DNA from 2 places in the Streptomyces desertarenae genome. Region 2 is predicted to be linked to the other one. Evidence: riboswitches for the same ligand, from Rfam matches in the RefSeq annotation. Region 2 holds a riboswitch; the other holds the start of a gene.
What was found. A riboswitch is a leader RNA that binds a small molecule or an ion and turns the genes downstream of it on or off. The one in region 2 is predicted to bind glycine.

Region 1 (9,059 bases), on a different contig from region 2:
ACGTCGCGTCCGCCCACCACCTCGTGCGCGCGCGTCCAGCCGGAGGCGGCCAGCTCGCGCTCCGACGTCACGCAGGGGGCGTAGCCGTGCCCGGCGACCTCCATGTTCCCGTACTGGGCGTCGGGCGAGCCGGCCTGGCCGTGCCAGAGCAGCATCCACACCCGGCCCCGGGCGAGGGCGTGCAGCAGCGCCTCGTAGGCGTCGTACCGCCCGGGCGCCACCTGGTGCAGCAGCTGATCGACGCTTCCACCCGCGCTCACGTGGCCGCCCCTTCTCGTCCTTGCGTGCTCCGTACGTCCCGCACCGGGCCGCGCGCGCGTCCCGTCCCGACATCCAACCAGCTTACGGTCCGCACCCGACAGGGCCGGGAGTACTCATCCGCGCCTGGGCGCGGGTACTCAGCCCGCGGCGGGCGGGCGGCCGGCCGGGCGCCTCAGTACGGCTGCTCCGCGCGTGCGTAGAAGGGCCTGACGCACTGGCGCATCCAGTCCACGACCGGGTCCTGCGCCGCGTCCAGCAGCACCAGTTGCACGGGCCAGCGCACCGGCTCCCGGCCCAGCGCGCGCCCCAGCGCGTCGTGCGCCGCCGTGCGGGCCTGCGGGTCGAGCAGGTCCAGCTCCACTCCGACGAACAGCGCGGGCGGGCCGCCCTCGATGCTGGCCAGGCCGCGGCGGGCGCTGCGGACCTGCGGCAGCACCGCGAGCTCCCCGGCCGCGGCGGCGAGGAAGTCCACCGGCTCCTCCTGCCAGTCGGGCTCGAAGAGCCGCACCCGGGCGCCGCTCGCCATCCCCGGCACGCCTTCCGGGCCGCCCTCGCGGCACAGCTCGGCCACGGCCGGCGGGGGCAGCGGGAGGCCGACCGTGCCCTCGGGGTTGACCACGATGCCCACCTGCGGCGGCAGACCGCGGGCGAACTCGCGGGCGGGGGCGACGGCGAAGGACAGGTGCGAGCCGGCGCCCCGCAGGAACTGCTCCCGGGAGCTGAAGACGGGCACGTACGGCGCCCCGTCGAGCTGGACCGTGGGCAGGTCGAGGTGGGGGCTGGCCGGCGTGCCGCCCTCGGGCAGCGGCACCCACAGGCTGCTGCGTCCGAGCACCTCCAGCAGCCGGGCGCCCGCGCCGGGGACGCCGACGGACGCGGCGAGGGCCTCCTCCAGCTCGTTGCCGGGCCAGCCGTCGTCCCCCGGCCCGTACTGCTGCGGGATGGTCATGCGAAAACCCTATCGGCAGCCGGGGGCCGTCCGGCGCGCCCGGGGGCCGTCAGTCGAAGACGACCCCGCGCAGCGCACCGGCCGCCGCCCGGTCCAGCAGCACCACCGAGGCGCAGCCCGCGGGCGGCCGTCCCGCCTCCGACTCCGCCACCAGGCGCCGCACCGCCCTGCGGTGCCGGGCGAAGGCGTACGCCGACACCCCCCGGCCCCGCTCCGCCTGCCCGGCCAGCGCCACCGGGGGAGGCACGTCCAGCAGCACCATGTGCAGCGCCCGGCCGCGGCGCCGCGCGTCCAGTGCCAGCCAGCGGCGCACCCAGCTCTGGGAGCCGCAGTCGTGGACCACCACGCTCGCCCCCGAGGCCAGCGCCCGGCCCAGGGCGAGGTAGTGGGCCGCGCGGACGAGGGGGCGGTAGAGGGCGTACGGCAGCCCGGCCGGCAGCCCCGCCTCCCAGCGCTCCCGCATGTCCTGGGAGTCGATCCGCACCACCGTCTCGTGGGCGGCCACCACGCGCCGGATCAGGGTGGACTTGCCGCTGCCCGGAAGGCCGGAGACGACCACCCGGTCCCCGGCGGGGAAGCGCAGGACCCGCACCCCCGTCGTCCCGCGCAGGTCGCGCCCGCCCGCCAGTGCCGGCGCCGGCGCGCGCCGCGGCACCGCCCCGGCCCCGCCCTGCGCCGCACAGGCGCTCTCCAGGCTGCTCACTGGTAGGCCTCCCCGCTGTCCGCCACGTGTCCGCGGCCGTACCCAGAGCGTGTCAAGCGGGACGGCGGCGGACAAGGTGACTACCCATTCCGGGCGCGTCCCGACACATTCCGCCTTCCCCCCGCTCGCGGGCGCACCCCAGCGGGGCACGCCGCGCGGTGCGTCCGGCCGCCTCCGCACGGCTCCGCGCCCGCCCGGCCCGCCCCGGGGCCGGGCATGCGATGATGAGCGCGCGAACTGCATACCGGCCGCTTGAGCCCGCGCGGGAGAGTTCCCGGGAACCGCTGGTCACAGCGGGTTTCCGGGGCGCCGAAGGAGCAAGTCCTCCCTTGAATCTCTCAGGCCCCGATACCGCGCGGGCGAGGCACATCTGAAAAGCGGACGTCTCCCGCGGGAGGCGTCCCACCCAAGGTGCAAGCCGTGGTCCGCCCGTGCGGACTTGTGGCGAACCTCTCAGGTTCCGATGACAGATGGGGAGGGCCTGGTCCTCCACCGTCCCCCGTCCGTCCATCGTGTCCATCGGTCCCGCCGGGCCCGTCCGCGGCCCGGCCACCTCGCCTGGGAGCCACGACCATGAGCGATTCCCCCCGACGCACCGCCCTCGACGCCGTCCACCGCGCCCTCGGCGCGACCATGACGGACTTCGCGGGCTGGGAGATGCCGCTGCGCTACGGCAGCGAGCGCGACGAGCACAACGCCGTGCGCACCCGCGCCGGCCTGTTCGACCTGAGCCACATGGGCGAGATCACCGTCACCGGGCCGCAGGCCGGCGAACTGCTGGACCACGCCCTGGTCGGCCACCTGTCCGCCGTCCCGGTGGGCCGGGCCCGCTACACCATGATCTGCGAGGAGTCCGGCGGCATCCTGGACGACCTGATCGTCTACCGGCTGGGCGCCGAGGAGTACCTGGTCGTCGCCAACGCCGCCAACGCGCAGGTGGTGCTGGACGCCCTCGCCGAGCGCCGCGACGGCTTCGACGCGGCCGTGCGCGACGACCGCGAGGCGTACGCGCTGCTGGCCGTCCAGGGCCCCGCCTCGCCCGCCGTCCTGGCGAAGCTCACCGACGCCGACCTGGACGGGCTGAAGTACTACGCCGGACTGCCCGGCACGGTCGCGGGCGTGCGGGCGCTGATCGCCCGCACCGGCTACACCGGCGAGGACGGCTTCGAGCTGTTCGTCTCCCCCGGCGACGCCGAGGCGCTGTGGTCGGCGCTGACCGAGGCCGGCGCGGCCGAGGGCCTGGTGCCGTGCGGGCTGTCCTGCCGCGACACCCTCCGGCTGGAGGCGGGCATGCCGCTGTACGGGCACGAGCTGACCCGGGCGACCACCCCCTTCGACGCGGGGCTCGGCCGCGTGGTGAAGTTCGACAAGCCCGGCGACTTCACCGGCCGCGCCGCCCTGGAGGAGGCCGCCCGCAGGACGCGGGAGAACCCGCCGCGCACGCTGGTCGGCCTGGTCGCCGCCGGCCGCCGGGTGCCGCGCGCGGGGTACGCGGTGGTCGGCGCGGACGGCTCGGTGATCGGCGAGGTCACCTCCGGCGCCCCCTCCCCCACCCTGGGGAAGCCGATCGCGATGGCGTACGTGGACGCCGCCCACGCCGCCCCCGGCACGGAGGGTGTGGCCGTGGACATCCGCGGTACGCACGAGCCGTACGAGGTCGTCGCGCTGCCGTTCTACCGGCGCGAGCGCTGACCCCGCAGCGGCCCCGGCAACCGGCGCCGCGCCGCCCGAACGGCGGTCCCGCCCCGTCCCACCTGGCAAGACCCGTTTTCCTCACCCCCCTTCCCACCAGGAGAATCACGCCATGAGCAACCCCCAGCAGCTGCGCTACAGCAAGGAGCACGAGTGGCTGTCGGCCGCCGAGGACGGTGTGGCGACGGTCGGCATCACCGAGCACGCCGCGAACGCCCTCGGTGACGTCGTCTTCGTCCAGCTCCCCGAGGTCGGCGACACGGTGACCGCGGGCGAACCCTGCGGCGAGCTGGAGTCGACCAAGTCGGTCAGCGACCTGTACGCGCCCGTGTCCGGCGAGATCACCGAGGTCAACCAGGACGTGGTGGACGACCCGGCGCTGGTGAACTCCGCCCCCTTCGAGGGCGGCTGGCTGTTCCGGGTGCGGGTGACGGAGGAGCCCTCGGACCTGCTCTCCGCCGACGAGTACGCCGCCTTCACCGGCGAGTGACCCTCCCGGCCGGCACCTTTGCCGGTCCCCCGGCCGGCACCGGCCCGAGCGCCGGTGCCCCGGGCCGCCCGCCCGTTCCGCCCGCCTCCCGCACGCCACGATCGGAAAGATCAGGATGTCGCTTCTGAACTCCTCCCTGCACGAGGTCGATCCCGACGTCGCCGCGGCCGTCGACGCCGAGCTGCGCCGCCAGCAGTCCACGCTGGAGATGATCGCGTCGGAGAACTTCGCCCCGGTCGCCGCCCTCCAGGCCCAGGGCTCGGTCCTCACCAACAAGTACGCCGAGGGCTACCCCGGCCGCCGCTACTACGGCGGCTGCGAGCACGTCGACGTCATCGAGGACATCGCCCGCGAGCGGGTGAAGGCCCTCTTCGGGGCCGAGGCCGCCAACGTCCAGCCGCACTCGGGCGCCCAGGCCAACGCCGCGGCGATGTTCGCCCTGCTCGACCCGGGCGACACCATCCTCGGCCTGGACCTGGCCCACGGCGGCCACCTGACCCACGGCATGCGGATCAACTTCTCCGGCAAGCTCTACGACGTGGTCGCCTACCACGTCGACGCCGCCACCGGCCTGGTCGACATGGAGGAGGTCGAGCGGCTGGCGAAGGAGCGCCGCCCGAAGCTGATCATCGCCGGCTGGTCGGCCTACCCGCGGCAGCTGGACTTCGCCGCCTTCCGCCGCATCGCCGACGAGGTGGGCGCGCTGCTGATGGTGGACATGGCGCACTTCGCCGGCCTGGTGGCCGCCGGGCTCCACCCGAACCCGGTGCCGTACGCGGACGTGGTCACCACCACGACCCACAAGACGCTGGGCGGCCCGCGCGGCGGCGTGATCCTGTCGAAGCAGGAGTACGCCAAGAAGATCAACTCCGCGGTCTTCCCCGGCCAGCAGGGCGGCCCCCTGGAGCACGTCATCGCGGCGAAGGCCGTCGCCTTCAAGATCGCGGCGACGGAGGAGTTCGCGGACCGCCAGCGCCGTACCCTGGAGGGTGCCCGGCTCCTCGCCGAGCGGCTGACCCGGCCCGACGCGGCCGAGGCGGGCGTGTCCGTGCTGTCGGGCGGCACCGACGTCCACCTCGTCCTGGTCGACCTGCGCGACAGCGAGCTGGACGGGCGGCAGGCCGAGGACCGGCTCCACACGGTCGGCATCACGGTCAACCGCAACGCCGTCCCGAACGACCCGCGCCCGCCGATGGTCACCTCCGGGCTGCGCATCGGCACCCCGGCGCTGGCCACGCGCGGCTTCACCGCCGACGACTTCCGCGAGGTCGCGGACGTCGTCGCCGAGGCGCTGAAGCCCTCCTTCGACGAGACCGCGGCCAAGGGACTGGCCGCCCGCGTGTCGGCCCTGGCCGAGAAGCACCCGCTGTACCCGGGCCTGTAGGGGCCGCGGGCTACGGCACCCCGGGTGCGCCGCCCCACCGGGCGGCGCACCCGGCACCCCGCACGTCCCGCGCACCCGCGGGACCCGAGGGCCCGTCCACCCGGCGGGCCGCGAACCACGAGCAGACAAGGGAGTCCGCCACCGTGGCCATCTCCGTCTTCGACCTCTTCTCCATCGGCATCGGCCCCTCCAGCTCCCACACGGTGGGCCCGATGCGGGCGGCCCGGATGTTCGCGCTGCGGCTGCGGAGGGAGGGCGTGCTGGACCGCACCGCCTCGCTGCGGGCCGAGCTGTACGGCTCCCTGGGCGCCACCGGGCACGGCCACGGCACGCCGAAGGCGGTGCTGCTGGGCCTGGCGGGCCACGCGCCGCGCACGGTGGACGTCGAGGCGGCGGAGGCCGAGGTGGAGCGCGTGCGGCGCTCGGGCCGGCTGGGCCTGCTGACGGCCGACGACGGCGGCGACGGCACCGCCGTCGGCGGGGGGCGGGAGATCCCCTTCGACGTCGACCGCGACCTGGTGCTGCACCGCCGGCGCTCGCTGCCCTACCACGCCAACGGCATGACGCTGGTCGCGTACGACGAGGCCGGCGCGGTGCTGCTGGAGAAGACGTACTACTCGGTCGGCGGCGGCTTCGTGGTGGACGAGGACGCGGTCGGCGAGGACCGCATCAAGCTCGACGACACCCGGCTGAAGCACCCGTTCCGCACCGGCGACGAGCTGCTGCGCGCCACCCGCGAGACGGGCCTGTCGGTCTCGGCGCTGATGCTGGAGAACGAGCTGGCGTGGCGGAGCGAGGAGGAGATCCGCGCGGGCCTGCTGGAGATCTGGCAGGTGATGCGCGCGTGCGTGGCGCGCGGCCTGTCGAAGGAGGGCATCCTGCCCGGCGGGCTGAAGGTCCGCCGCCGGGCGGCCGCCTCGGCCCGGCGGCTGCGCGCCGAGGGCGACGCCGCGGCGCACGCCATGGAGTGGCTGACGCTCTACGCGATGGCGGTCAACGAGGAGAACGCGGCGGGCGGCCGCGTGGTGACCGCTCCCACCAACGGCGCGGCGGGCATCATCCCGGCCGTGCTGCACTACGCGATGGAGTTCGTCCCCGGTACCGACGAGGACACGGTGGTGCGCTTCCTGCTGACCGCGGGCGCCATCGGGCTGCTGTTCAAGGAGAACGCCTCCATCTCCGGCGCGGAGGTCGGCTGCCAGGGCGAGGTCGGCTCGGCCTGCTCCATGGCGGCCGGCGGGCTGGCCGAGATCCTGGGCGGCTCCCCGGAGCAGGTGGAGAACGCCGCCGAGATCGGCATCGAGCACAACCTGGGCCTGACGTGCGACCCCGTCGGCGGCCTGGTGCAGATCCCGTGCATCGAGCGCAACGGCATGGCCGCGGTCAAGGCCGTCACCGCCGCGCGGATGGCCCTGCGCGGCGACGGCCGCCACCACGTCTCGCTGGACAAGGCGATCAAGACGATGAAGGAGACGGGGGCGGACATGAAGGTCAAGTACAAGGAGACCGCCCGCGGCGGGCTCGCGGTCAACGTCATCGAGTGCTGAGGGGCTGTTCCGACCTGCGGCTCCTGCCCTTTCGGAGCGGTCGGGCCTTTCCCGTCCGCCCGCCGGGCAGCACGGCCGGTCCCGTCAGGCGGCCCGGTCTCCGCCACGTCGACGCCGAAGGCACGTTCCACGGTCTGCGGGACGTCGGCTCCCCGCGCCGGCGACGGTCGGCGAACCCGCGGCGGGACCGGCGCGGGCGCCCTCCGTGCGGGCCGCGCCCTGGTCGGCGCACCTCTTGGCCCCGCGCGCACGGCGGGCCGGGCGCTGCCCGTCCCGCCGTGACCGTGCGTCGGCTCAGGAGCGCAGTTCCAGGGTGCAGCACTTCACGCTGCCACCCGCCTTGAGCAGTTCGGTGAGGTCCACCCCGATCGGGTTGAAGCCGCGGGCCGACAGCTCGGCGATGAGGCCTTCGGCGACCTCGGGGAGGAAGACGTTGAGACCGTCGGAGAAGGCGTTGAGCCCGAAGACGGCCGCGTCCTCCTCGGAGGCCAGGATCGCGTCGGGGAACATCTCCCGCAGAACCGCCCGGCTGCCCGGGGTGAAGGCCGCCGGACAGTACATGATCTCGGTGTCGGAGAGGACTGCCAGCGCGGTGTCCAGGTGGTAGTAGTGCGGGTCCACCAGGGTCAGGCTCGTCACCGGCAGGCCGAAGAACTCCTGCGCCTCCTGGTGGGAACGCGGGTCCGTGCGGAAACCGGTGCCCGCCAGGATGCGGCGGCCGACCAGCAGGTAGTCGCCCTCTCCCTCGTTGATGTACTCGGGCCACAGTATTTCGCGGTACCCCTGCCGGGCGAACCAGGCGAGGTAGGCGGGGCCTTCCGCGGTGCGCTCGACATGGCGGAAACGTGCGCCGAGGACCTTGCCGTCCACCACCGTCGCCCCGTTCGCGGCGAACACCATGTCGGGCTGTCCGGGCAGGGGGTCGATCACCTCGACGGTGTGGCCGAGCGACTCGTAGAGTCTTCGCAGACGTTCCCACTGGAGCATCGCCAGACCGGTGTCGACCGGCTTCTCCGGGTGCATCCAGGGGTTGATGGAGTACGACACCTCGTAGTGGGCCGGTCGGCACATCAGGAGGCGGCGCGGGACTGCGGTGCGGGTCACGGACATGTTCGGGTCTCCTTTGCCTGCACTGGCAAGTGGTTGCACGGGGATTGCCCGCGGCACGGCCTCGGCCGTGCCGCGTGCCGATGGGGCGGGGTCGTCCGCCGTCGGCCTCCCCTGGCGGTGCGGGTGCTGTACGCGGGTCAGGTTCGGGGCCGGACCACCACCTCGATCGACGCGGCGGCGTCCTGGGCTCGCCGGCGCGCCTCGGCCGCGTCGGAACCGGTGGCCACGACCGAGCCGACGCGGTCCCGGCCGGAGCGCAGCGCCCGGGTGACCGATCCCGGCCCGGCGAGGACGTCGGCGGAGACGACGCCCGGGAGGCGGGTTGCTGCCGATGTGCCCCCGACCCGGATGACCTCGCCCGGTTCCGCGGAGACGAACCAGCTCGCGGCACCGCCGGCCGCGCGGTCGGGCAGGTCGGCGCGGGGGGCGTCGCCGCGCATCACCGCCAGGTATTCGCGGGTGATGTCGATGCCCCAGGCGAGGTCGATGAGCGTGATGATCCCGTCGCCGGGCATCCGCCCCGCGCACTCCACCAGGTGCGGCTCGCCGTCCACCACGATCCACTCGCAGTGGACGAAGCCGGTGGCGAATCCGACGGTCCCAAGGAGGTGCTCGGTCGCCGAGCGCAGGCGCTCGCTCAGCTCCGCGGGGATGTCGGCGGGCACGGTGTGCCCGAGTTCCACGGGGCGGTCGCCGGGGAAGAGCGACTTGGCCGTCACGTTGCCGAAGAGGGCACGGCCGTCCCGGACCAAGAGTTCGACGCTGAACTCCGGTCCGGACAGAAAGGATTCGGCCAACATCCGGACCGGTACGGTGCTCTGCGCGGCCATGGCCCGGTGCTCACGGACGGTGCACTCCGTCCACGCCTCCGCCACGTCCTCGGCGGTGCGGATGATCCTGGTGCCGATCGAGCCCTGCCGGTT
Region 2 (9,059 bases):
ATACCGGAAGTTCAGGCCGAAGGACGTGGAGCGGCTCAGCCGGATCCTGCGCCTCCAACGCGACCACTACCTGCCCCTGAAGGTCATCCGGGAGCAGCTCGACGCGCTCGACCGGGGCGAGGAGATCAGGCTGCCCGGTCCCGCGCGGCCCTCCGACGCCCTCGACCCGTTCGACGCGGACGGCGGGGAGCCCTCCGGGGCCGGCGGAGCCGGCCTCCCCCGCACCGCGCGGGTGGGGCGGGACGAGCTGCTGGCCGCCGCCGAGGCGGACGAGGAGCAGCTCCAGGAGTGGGAGGCGTACGGCCTCGTCGGCCCGGACGAGGACGGCGGCTACGACGCCGACGCGGTCACCGTCGCCCGGATCGTCGCCGATCTGGGCCGGTACGGTCTGGAGCCCCGCCACCTGCGGGTGGTGAAGGCGTCGGCCGAGCGCGAGGCAGGGCTGGTCGAGCAGGTCGTCGCCCCGTTGCGGCGGCACCGGAATCCGCAGACCAGGGCGCATGCCGAGGCCACCGCCAGGGAGCTGGCGACGCTGGCCGTACGGCTCCACGCGACGCTGGTGCAGTCGGCCTTGAGGGCCCGGCTCCGCTGACGTCCGGCCGGAATCCGGGCAGGACTCCACCGGGTCGGAGGGCGTTCGACTACCCAAAGGGGGCGGGCACGTCCTAGGGTTGCTGTGTGAACGAGCTCGACGTTGTGGGTGTCCGGGTCGAAATGCCCTCCAACCAGCCGATCGTTCTCCTGCGAGAGGTGGGGGGCGACCGTTACCTTCCCATCTGGATCGGTCCGGGGGAGGCGACCGCGATCGCCTTCGCCCAGCAGGGCATGACGCCTGCCCGCCCGCTGACCCATGACCTGTTCAAGGACGTCCTGGACGCGGTCGGCCAGGAGCTCACCGCCGTACGGATCACGGATCTGAGAGAGGGTGTGTTCTACGCCGAGCTGGTCTTCGCCAGCGGTGTGGAGGTCAGCGCGCGGCCGTCCGACGCCATAGCGCTGGCCCTGCGCACCGGAACGCCCATCTACGGCAGTGACGGCGTGTTGGACGACGCGGGGATCGCGATCCCGGACGAGCAGGAGGACGAGGTGGAGAAGTTCCGCGAGTTCCTCGACCAGATCTCACCGGAGGACTTCGGGACCAGCAACCAGTGAGTGCTTCCGCTGCCGGGCCATTCGGGCACCCATTCCCCGGAGTGGGACACGCGAAACCACTCTTTGGGTGATTATCACTCGGCGTGCCGAGTGTGGCGATCGTTGACGCACCCCGAGTGACTGCCTACCGTCGATTGGGCAGGTCCCGGGCGTATCCGCGGGACGCGAAGGACGGAGGGTCGGCGTGAGAAGCACCGGCGACAGCAGGGCGGCGGGCGATCCGTATCCGTTGCACGGGTCCTCCATACGGCCCACCGCCCAGCCCGCCGCCACGGTCCGGGGCGCTGCCTCCGAGCGGCTCGGATACCGCGGCCCCACGGCGTGCGCGGCCGCGGGAATCACCTATCGGCAACTGGACTACTGGGCCCGCACGGGACTGGTCGAGCCCAGCATCCGTCCGGCGTACGGCTCGGGCACCCAGCGGCTCTACAGCTTCCGCGACGTCGTCGTCCTCAAGATCGTCAAGCGGCTTCTGGACGCCGGGGTCTCCCTGCAGAACATCCGCACGGCCGTGGGGCACCTGCGCTCGCGGGAACTCGACGACCTCGCGCAGATGACGCTGATGAGCGACGGGGCGACGGTCTACGAGTGCACCTCGCCCGACGAGGTCGTCGATCTGCTCCAGGGCGGCCAGGGCGTCTTCGGGATCGCCGTCGGCGTGGTGCACCGGGACGTCGAGGCGGCCCTGTCCCAGCTCCACGCCGAGCGGATCGACACCGGGGAGACCCTGGTGGGGAGCAACCCCGCCGACGAACTGGCGCGGCGGCGCAACCGGGCCGGCTGAGACCGCGCGGCCGGTCCGGGCCCGTGCCGGCCGCCGGTGGGGCGGGGGCGTCGCGGTTGTCAGTGCCATGGGGCAGCATCACAGGGGTGAGAAGGGCACCGACGGTCCTGCACCTGGACATGGACGCGTTCTTCGCCGCCGTGGAGCAGGCGACCAAGCCCAGCCTGCGCGGGAAGCCGGTCGTCGTCGGCGGTCTGGGCCCGCGCGGGGTGGTCGCCACCGCCTCCTACGAGGCCCGGGTGTTCGGTGTCCACTCGGCGATGCCCACGGCTCAGGCGCGCCGGCTCTGCCCGAACGCCGCCTACCTCGCCCCCCGTTTCGGCCTCTACCGCCGGGTGAGCGAGGTCGTGATGGGGCTGCTGCGCGATCTGTCGCCCCTGGTGGAGCCGCTCAGCCTGGACGAGGCCTTCGTGGATCTGGAGGCCGGGCGCGCCGGCCCCGGGGCGGGCGGCGAGTGGTCGGAGCAGCGGGCCCGCGCGATCGGCGAGCGGCTGCGCCGGGAGATCCGGGCCGCCACCGGGCTGTGCGGTTCGGTGGGGCTGGCCGGATCGAAGATGCTCGCCAAGGTCGCCTCCGAGCGGGCCAAACCCGACGGGCTGGTGGTCATCCCGCCCGGCACCGAGCGCGCCCTGCTGGCGCCGATGCCCGTGCGCGTCCTGCCCGGCGTGGGCCCCGCCACCGGCCAGACGCTGCGCCGGGCCGGGATCGCCACGGTGGGGGAGGTCGCCGAAGCGGGGGAGGCGGAGCTGGTGCGCCTGCTGGGCCGCGCGCACGGCACGGCCCTGCACCTGATGGCCCGGGGCGTCGACGAGCGCCCGGTGGTCGCCGAACGCGACGCGAAGTCGGTCTCCGTCGAGGACACCTTCGACACCGACCTCACCGACCGCACGCGGATCCACGCGGAGGTCGCACGGCTGGCCGACCGCTGCGTCGAGCGGCTGCGGGCGGCGGGGCGGTCCGGGCGCACGGTGGTGGTCAAGGTGCGCAGCTACGACTTCTCCACCCTCACCCGCTCCGAGACGCTGCGCGGTCCGACGGACGACCCGGCGGTGGTCGGGGAGGCCGCCGCACGGCTCATCGAGGGCGTCGACACCACCGCGGGGGTGCGGCTGCTGGGCGTGGGCGTGAGCGGCCTGGCGGACTTCACCCAGGAGGACCTGTTCGCGCAGGCCGCCGCCCTCGCCCCGACCGGGGAGGGGGCGGCCGTCCCCGGCGCGGTCCGGCCACCGGGCCCGGCCCCCTCGTCGGAGGCGGACCCGGTGACCGGGGAGGCGGCGGTGCGCCGGCTGCCGCCCGGGCGGGACGTACGGCACGCGCGGTACGGGCCGGGCTGGGTGCAGGGCAGTGGCCTGGGTCGGGTCACGGTGCGCTTCGAGGGGCCCGGCACGCCGCCGGGCAGGGTGCGCACCTTCCCGGTGGACGACCCGGAGCTGGAGCTCTCCGAGCCGCTTGCGCCATGGGAGGGAACGGGGGACGGAGGGCGGGAGGGCCCGGGGGGTCAGCGCTCCGAGCCCGCGACCCGCCCGAAGGACATGTCCTCGTCGGGCACGGGCGCGCCGGCGCCCGGCACGTCCAGCCCGTAGTGGTGGTAGAGCCGGAGCTCCTGCTCGGGGGAGAGGTGCCGGCCCACGCCGAAGTCCGGCGCCTCCCTGACCAGGGCGCGCCCGTAGGGCACCCGGAGGACCCCTCCCACCACCTCGCTGGGCTCCAGCGGCACGAAGGCGTCGCGGCTGAAGAAGCCGGTGCGCACCGCCGCCCACTCCGGGACGCCGGTGGCATCGTCGAGGTACACCTCGTCCACGGTGCCTATCTTCCGGCCGTCGCGGTCGATCGCCCTGAGGCCTATCAGGTTCCGGGGGTCGATGTCGGTCTGCACGGCGGTCCCTCCAAACTCCTCGCGCAGGAGAACACCTGCTCGGAAACGGTTGCCACAAACAACCAAAGGGCACATCCGGCGCATCTGCCACTCGGAAAGGAGCGCGGAGGCGCGGTCGAGTCCGCCTCCGGGATGCGCTGGTAGTCTCTGAAGTGGCTGTTGACCCCGAGCGGGAGAGTCCTCCGGCAGCCGCCGGGGGCGCCGAAGGAGCAAATCCTCCCCGGAATCTCTCAGGCTCACGTACCGCGCGGGTGAGGTCACTCTGGAAAGCAGGGCGGGCCACGGGCGAGAGCCGCAGCCCCTCCTCACCGACGGTGAAAGCCGGTCCGCGGGCGCGGCCGGTGAAGCTCTCAGGTCGAGATGACAGAGGGGGAGGCCGTCGGGCACCCGCGCCGTGGTGCCCTCGCAGGTCGCGCAGACCAGGAGGCCCCCGCAGATGACAGCAGACCGCACCTCCCGCACCGCTTCCCTCGCCGAACTGGAGGGAGGCAGGCCCTTCGAAGAGCGCCACATCGGGCCCGACGCCGGCGAGCAGGCCAAGATGCTCGCCCAGGTCGGCTACGGGTCGCTCGACGAGCTGACCGCGGCCGCGGTGCCCGAGACGATCAGGAGCGCCGAGGCGCTGGGGCTGCCCGGCGCCCGCAGCGAGGCGGAGGTCCTCGACGAGCTGCGCTCCCTCGCCCGGCGCAACCGGGTCCTGCACTCCATGATCGGCCTGGGGTACTACGGCACCTTCACTCCGCCGGTCATCCTGCGCAACGTCCTGGAGAACCCGGCCTGGTACACGGCCTACACCCCCTACCAGCCGGAGATCTCCCAGGGACGCCTGGAGGCGCTGCTGAACTTCCAGACCGTGGTCTCCGACCTGACCGGGCTGCCCACCGCGGGCGCCTCGCTGCTGGACGAGGGCACCGCCGCGGCCGAGGCCATGGCCCTGTCCCGGCGCGCCGGCAGGGTCAAGGACGGCGTCTTCCTCGTCGACGCCGACTGCCTGCCCCAGACGATCGCCGTCATCGAGACCCGCGCCGAGCCCACCGGGGTCGAGGTCGTCGTCGCCGACCTGTCGGGCGGCATCCCCGACGACGCCGCCGAGCGCGGCGTCTTCGGAGTCCTCCTCCAGTACCCGGGCGCCTCGGGCGCCGTGCGGGACCTGCGGCCGGTGATCGAGCAGGCCCACGAGCTGGGCGCGGTCGTCACCGTCGCCGCCGACCTGCTGGCCCTCACCCTGCTGGCCTCCCCCGGCGAGCTGGGCGCCGACATCGCGGTGGGCTCCAGCCAGCGCTTCGGCGTTCCGATGGGCTTCGGAGGCCCGCACGCCGGCTTCATGGCGGTGCGCGAGAAGTTCGCGCGGAACCTGCCCGGCCGCCTGGTCGGCGTCTCGGTGGACGCCGACGGCGCCACGGCCTACCGCCTGGCCCTCCAGACGCGGGAGCAGCACATCCGCCGCGAGAAGGCCACCAGCAACATCTGCACCGCCCAGGTGCTGCTCGCCGTGATGGCCTCCATGTACGCCGTGTACCACGGCCCCGACGGACTCGCGGCCATCGCCCGCCGCACCCACCGCCACGCCGCCGTCCTGGCGCAGGGACTGCGCGACGGCGGGGTCGAGGTCGTGCACGACACCTTCTTCGACACCGTCACCGCGCGAGTGCCCGGACGGGCCGCCGAGATCGTCGCCGCCGCCCGGGAGGCCGGGATCAACCTGCGGCAGACCGATGCCGACCACGTCGGCATCGCCTGCGACGAGACCACCGGACGCGACCGGCTCGCCGCGGTGTGGGGGGCCTTCGGCGTCTCCGCCACGGCCGCGGACGTCGAGGCGCTGGACGCCGCCGCCGGGGAGGTCCTGCCCGCCGGGCTGCTGCGCACCGACGACTACCTGACCCACCCCGTCTTCCACCGGTACCGCTCCGAGACGTCGATGCTGCGCTACCTGCGCCGCCTCGCCGACCGGGACTACGCGCTGGACCGCGGCATGATCCCGCTGGGCTCGTGCACGATGAAGCTCAACGCGACCACCGAGATGGAGTCGATCACCTGGCCCGAGTTCGGCGGCCTGCACCCCTTCGCCCCCGCCGACCAGGCCGAGGGCTACCTGACGCTGATCCGCGAGCTGGAGGAGGGCCTGGCGGAGGCCACCGGGTACGACAGGGTCTCCCTCCAGCCCAACGCCGGCTCCCAGGGCGAGCTGGCGGGCCTGCTGGCCGTGCGGGCCTACCACCGCGCGAACGGCGACGGGCAGCGCACCGTCTGCCTGATCCCGTCCTCCGCGCACGGCACCAACGCCGCCAGCGCCGTGATGGCCGGGATGAAGGTGGTGGTGGTCGGGACGGGCGAGAACGGCGACGTGGACGTCGAGGACCTGCAGGCCAAGATCGACAAGTACCGCGACGAGCTGGCGGTGCTGATGGTCACCTACCCCTCCACCCACGGCGTGTTCGAGGAGCACATCACCGACATCTGCGCCGCCGTGCACGAGGCGGGCGGGCAGGTCTACGTCGACGGCGCCAACCTCAACGCGCTGGTCGGCCTGGCCCGGCCGGGGAAGTTCGGGGCGGACGTCTCCCACCTGAACCTGCACAAGACCTTCTGCATCCCGCACGGCGGCGGCGGCCCGGGCGTCGGCCCGGTGGCGGTGCGCGAGCACCTCGCGCCGTACCTGCCCAACCACCCGCTCCAGCCCGCCGCCGGTCCCGAGACGGGCGTGGGGCCGATCTCGGCGGCGCCGTGGGGCTCGGCGGGCATCCTGCCGATCTCGTGGGCGTACATGCGGCTGATGGGCGCCGAGGGGCTGCGCCGTGCGACCCAGGTGGCGGTGCTCGGCGCCAACTACGTGGCCAAGCGACTGGAGCCGCACTACCCGGTGCTCTACACCGGCCCGGGCGGGCTGGTGGCGCACGAGTGCATCATCGACGTCCGTCCGCTGACCAAGGCCACCGGCGTCAGCATCGACGACGTGGCCAAGCGGCTGATCGACTACGGCTTCCACGCCCCGACGATGTCGTTCCCGGTGGCCGGGACGCTGATGATCGAGCCCACCGAGAGCGAGGACCTGACGGAGCTCGACCGTTTCTGCGACGCCATGATCGCGATCCGGGCCGAGATCGAGAAGGTCGCCTCGGGCGAGTGGAGCGCGGAGGACAACCCGCTGCGCAACGCCCCGCACACGGCGGCGCAGCTCGCCGGCGAGTGGACGCACCCCTACGGTCGCGAGGAGGCGGCCTTCCCCCAGGGGGTCTCGGCCGCCGACAAGTACTGGCCCCCGGTGCGGCGCATCGACGGCGCCTACGGCGACCGCAACCTCGTCTGCTCCTGCCCGTCACCGGCCGCGTACGAGGACTGAGGACCGCTCCGCCGCCCCGTGCGGCCTGCCGGGCTCCGTGCCCGGGCGGGCGGCGGGGCGGGAACGGGTGCGCAGGAGGGCCCCGCCGCACGGCGGGGCCCTCCTGCGCACCCGGGCTGCCCCGGGCGCGGGGCAGCCCGGTCAGGCGGCGGTCGTGACGCGCCCGGCCGCCGGTGGCCGGCGCGGTGCGACGACCTGCCCGTCCGGCAGCAGTTCACCGGTGTCCTCGAAGAGGAGGACGCCGTTGCACAGCAGGCTCCAGCCCTGCTCCGGGTGGTGCGCCACGAGGTGGGCGGCCTCCCGGTCGGCGGAGTCGGCCGACGGACAGGGCGGTTGGTGCTGACACATGGTGGAGTTCTTTCGCTGCGGTGTGCTGGCGCTGCGGCTCGGCATGCCGTCCATGGCCGCCCCCCGTGTCTCTCGGTCGTCCCAGTGGTGCCCCGCCGGATGGTTTCCGCAGGGATTTCGGTGCAGCTGTCCCCATGGTCCGGTGCCGCACCCCGTCCGAGGGCGGTTGCGCCTCCGAGAATCATCCTTTCGGGTGGCGCCGCTTCCTCCTGCGGGGCCCATCGTCCGGGGAAGGCAGCGGAGCGCCCCCGGACCGGTCGGCCGGGGGCGCCCCGTGTCCGCGGATCCGTCACCGGACCCACCGCGTCCGTGTCAGGCGGGAGTGCCCAGCAGTGGCGGGGCGGGCGGCACCAGGCGCCGGGTCAGCAGCGGCAGCAGGGCGTCGACGCGGTGCGTCCGGTGGGCGGCGATCCCCGGCGGCGCCGGGGCCAGCGGCACCAGCAGGTCGGACGGGGCGGGGACGCCGGCCGAGGCGTCGGCCTCCGTGTCGCCGTGCAGCCACAGCGTCATCATGTACAGCTCGGGCACCGACAGCAGCCGCGGCTGGTACACCGCCGGCAGCGCGTCGGCCCGCGCCAGCGCGGTCTCGGTGGAGGTGATGAAGGGCCCTCCGCAGAAGTGCGAGAACGTCCAGCCGTCCGCGGTGAGCGTGGCCTCGGCGGCCCCCACCGTGCCGTGCGCGTCCCGCAGCAGGAAGCGCCAGCCGGTCAGCCGGGTACGGGGCGGGCCGTCCGCGGCCGTGATCCCGTCCAGCACGTGGAGGGGCAGGGGCAGGGCCGGCTGCACGGTTCCCGTCCGGGCCGGGGGGCCGGGAGGGGCGGAGGTGCCGCGGAGGCCGGTGGGGGAACCGAGGGCCGCGTGCACGCTGCGCAGTGCGGGTGCCGGGGCCGGTTGGACACGCAGGGGCATGGTGGGTCGCCTCTCGCTCGGAGACACGGTGGTGCTCGGCTGGCGCGGACGGCGCTGTCGGCGTACGGAAAAGGCCGCGAAGAGGGCCGGAGTGAGGGACGCGGCGGATCGGCGCCCACCGGGGACGCTTCTCCCGCCGCTTTGTGGAGTTTATACGACGAGTGTTCGGCCGGGGTTTCGACTAGCTGTCCCGCATGTTACCGGCAAGAGGTCATCAGGACATTTCGCAACGACGTTTCGCCTGCGGTTTTCCGGGCAATAGGGCGCTGACCTGGAACATGACTGACCATGCGGTCGGCCGTATCTTTTCGGTGTTTCTCACGAGTGAGCGCCGTTATGCCGACAGTGACGCCGCATGCCTATGGAATGTGCCCGGTGAAAGCCTGACTCCAGGATATCGGTCCCCACTGTCGCATGGGGCGTTATCTCCCGCATCCGCGGGGCATCATCCGGGCACGGTCCATTAGAGGAGGGACGCATCGATGGGCGAGAAGGTCGAGGCCGGCGGGTTCGCCCTGTCCGACCGCCAGCGATACCGGGACAAGCTCCACAGGTGTCTGCTGGGGTTGCGGCGGCTGCTGGACGAGCAACGCTTCGACCGCCCCCGCGACCTCATGGGGCTGGAGATCGAGTTGAACCTCGCGGAC

Region 1: linked by a shared signal. The riboswitch ahead of gcvT (glycine cleavage system aminomethyltransferase GcvT) and the one ahead of gcvP (aminomethyl-transferring glycine dehydrogenase) in region 2 are both predicted to bind glycine.

Annotation. Positions count from the first base shown of each region.
Region 1 covers NZ_JBHUFU010000005.1:294,868-303,926, reverse strand. The annotation lists gene ACFSJS_RS11240 (enhanced serine sensitivity protein SseB C-terminal domain-containing protein) at 1-260, opposite strand, end outside; gene ACFSJS_RS11235 (enhanced serine sensitivity protein SseB) at 434-1,210, opposite strand; gene ACFSJS_RS11230 (AAA family ATPase) at 1,260-1,904, opposite strand; glycine riboswitch at 2,167-2,277, shown strand; glycine riboswitch at 2,278-2,393, shown strand; gene gcvT (glycine cleavage system aminomethyltransferase GcvT) at 2,487-3,605, shown strand; gene gcvH (glycine cleavage system protein GcvH) at 3,718-4,095, shown strand; gene ACFSJS_RS11215 (serine hydroxymethyltransferase) at 4,211-5,479, shown strand; gene ACFSJS_RS11210 (L-serine ammonia-lyase) at 5,623-7,026, shown strand; gene ddaH (dimethylargininase) at 7,321-8,136, opposite strand; gene ACFSJS_RS11200 (ATP-grasp domain-containing protein) at 8,274-9,059, opposite strand, start outside.
Region 2 covers NZ_JBHUFU010000008.1:283,206-292,264, reverse strand. The annotation lists gene ftsR (transcriptional regulator FtsR) at 1-592, shown strand, start outside; gene ACFSJS_RS15960 (bifunctional nuclease family protein) at 679-1,152, shown strand; gene ACFSJS_RS15955 (MerR family transcriptional regulator) at 1,337-1,936, shown strand; gene ACFSJS_RS15950 (DNA polymerase IV) at 2,023-3,519, shown strand; gene ACFSJS_RS15945 (PRC-barrel domain-containing protein) at 3,435-3,812, opposite strand; glycine riboswitch at 3,973-4,068, shown strand; glycine riboswitch at 4,070-4,186, shown strand; gene gcvP (aminomethyl-transferring glycine dehydrogenase) at 4,249-7,155, shown strand; gene ACFSJS_RS15935 (DUF5999 family protein) at 7,297-7,503, opposite strand; gene ACFSJS_RS15930 (hypothetical protein) at 7,816-8,412, opposite strand; gene ACFSJS_RS15925 (glutamate-cysteine ligase family protein) at 8,895-9,059, shown strand, end outside.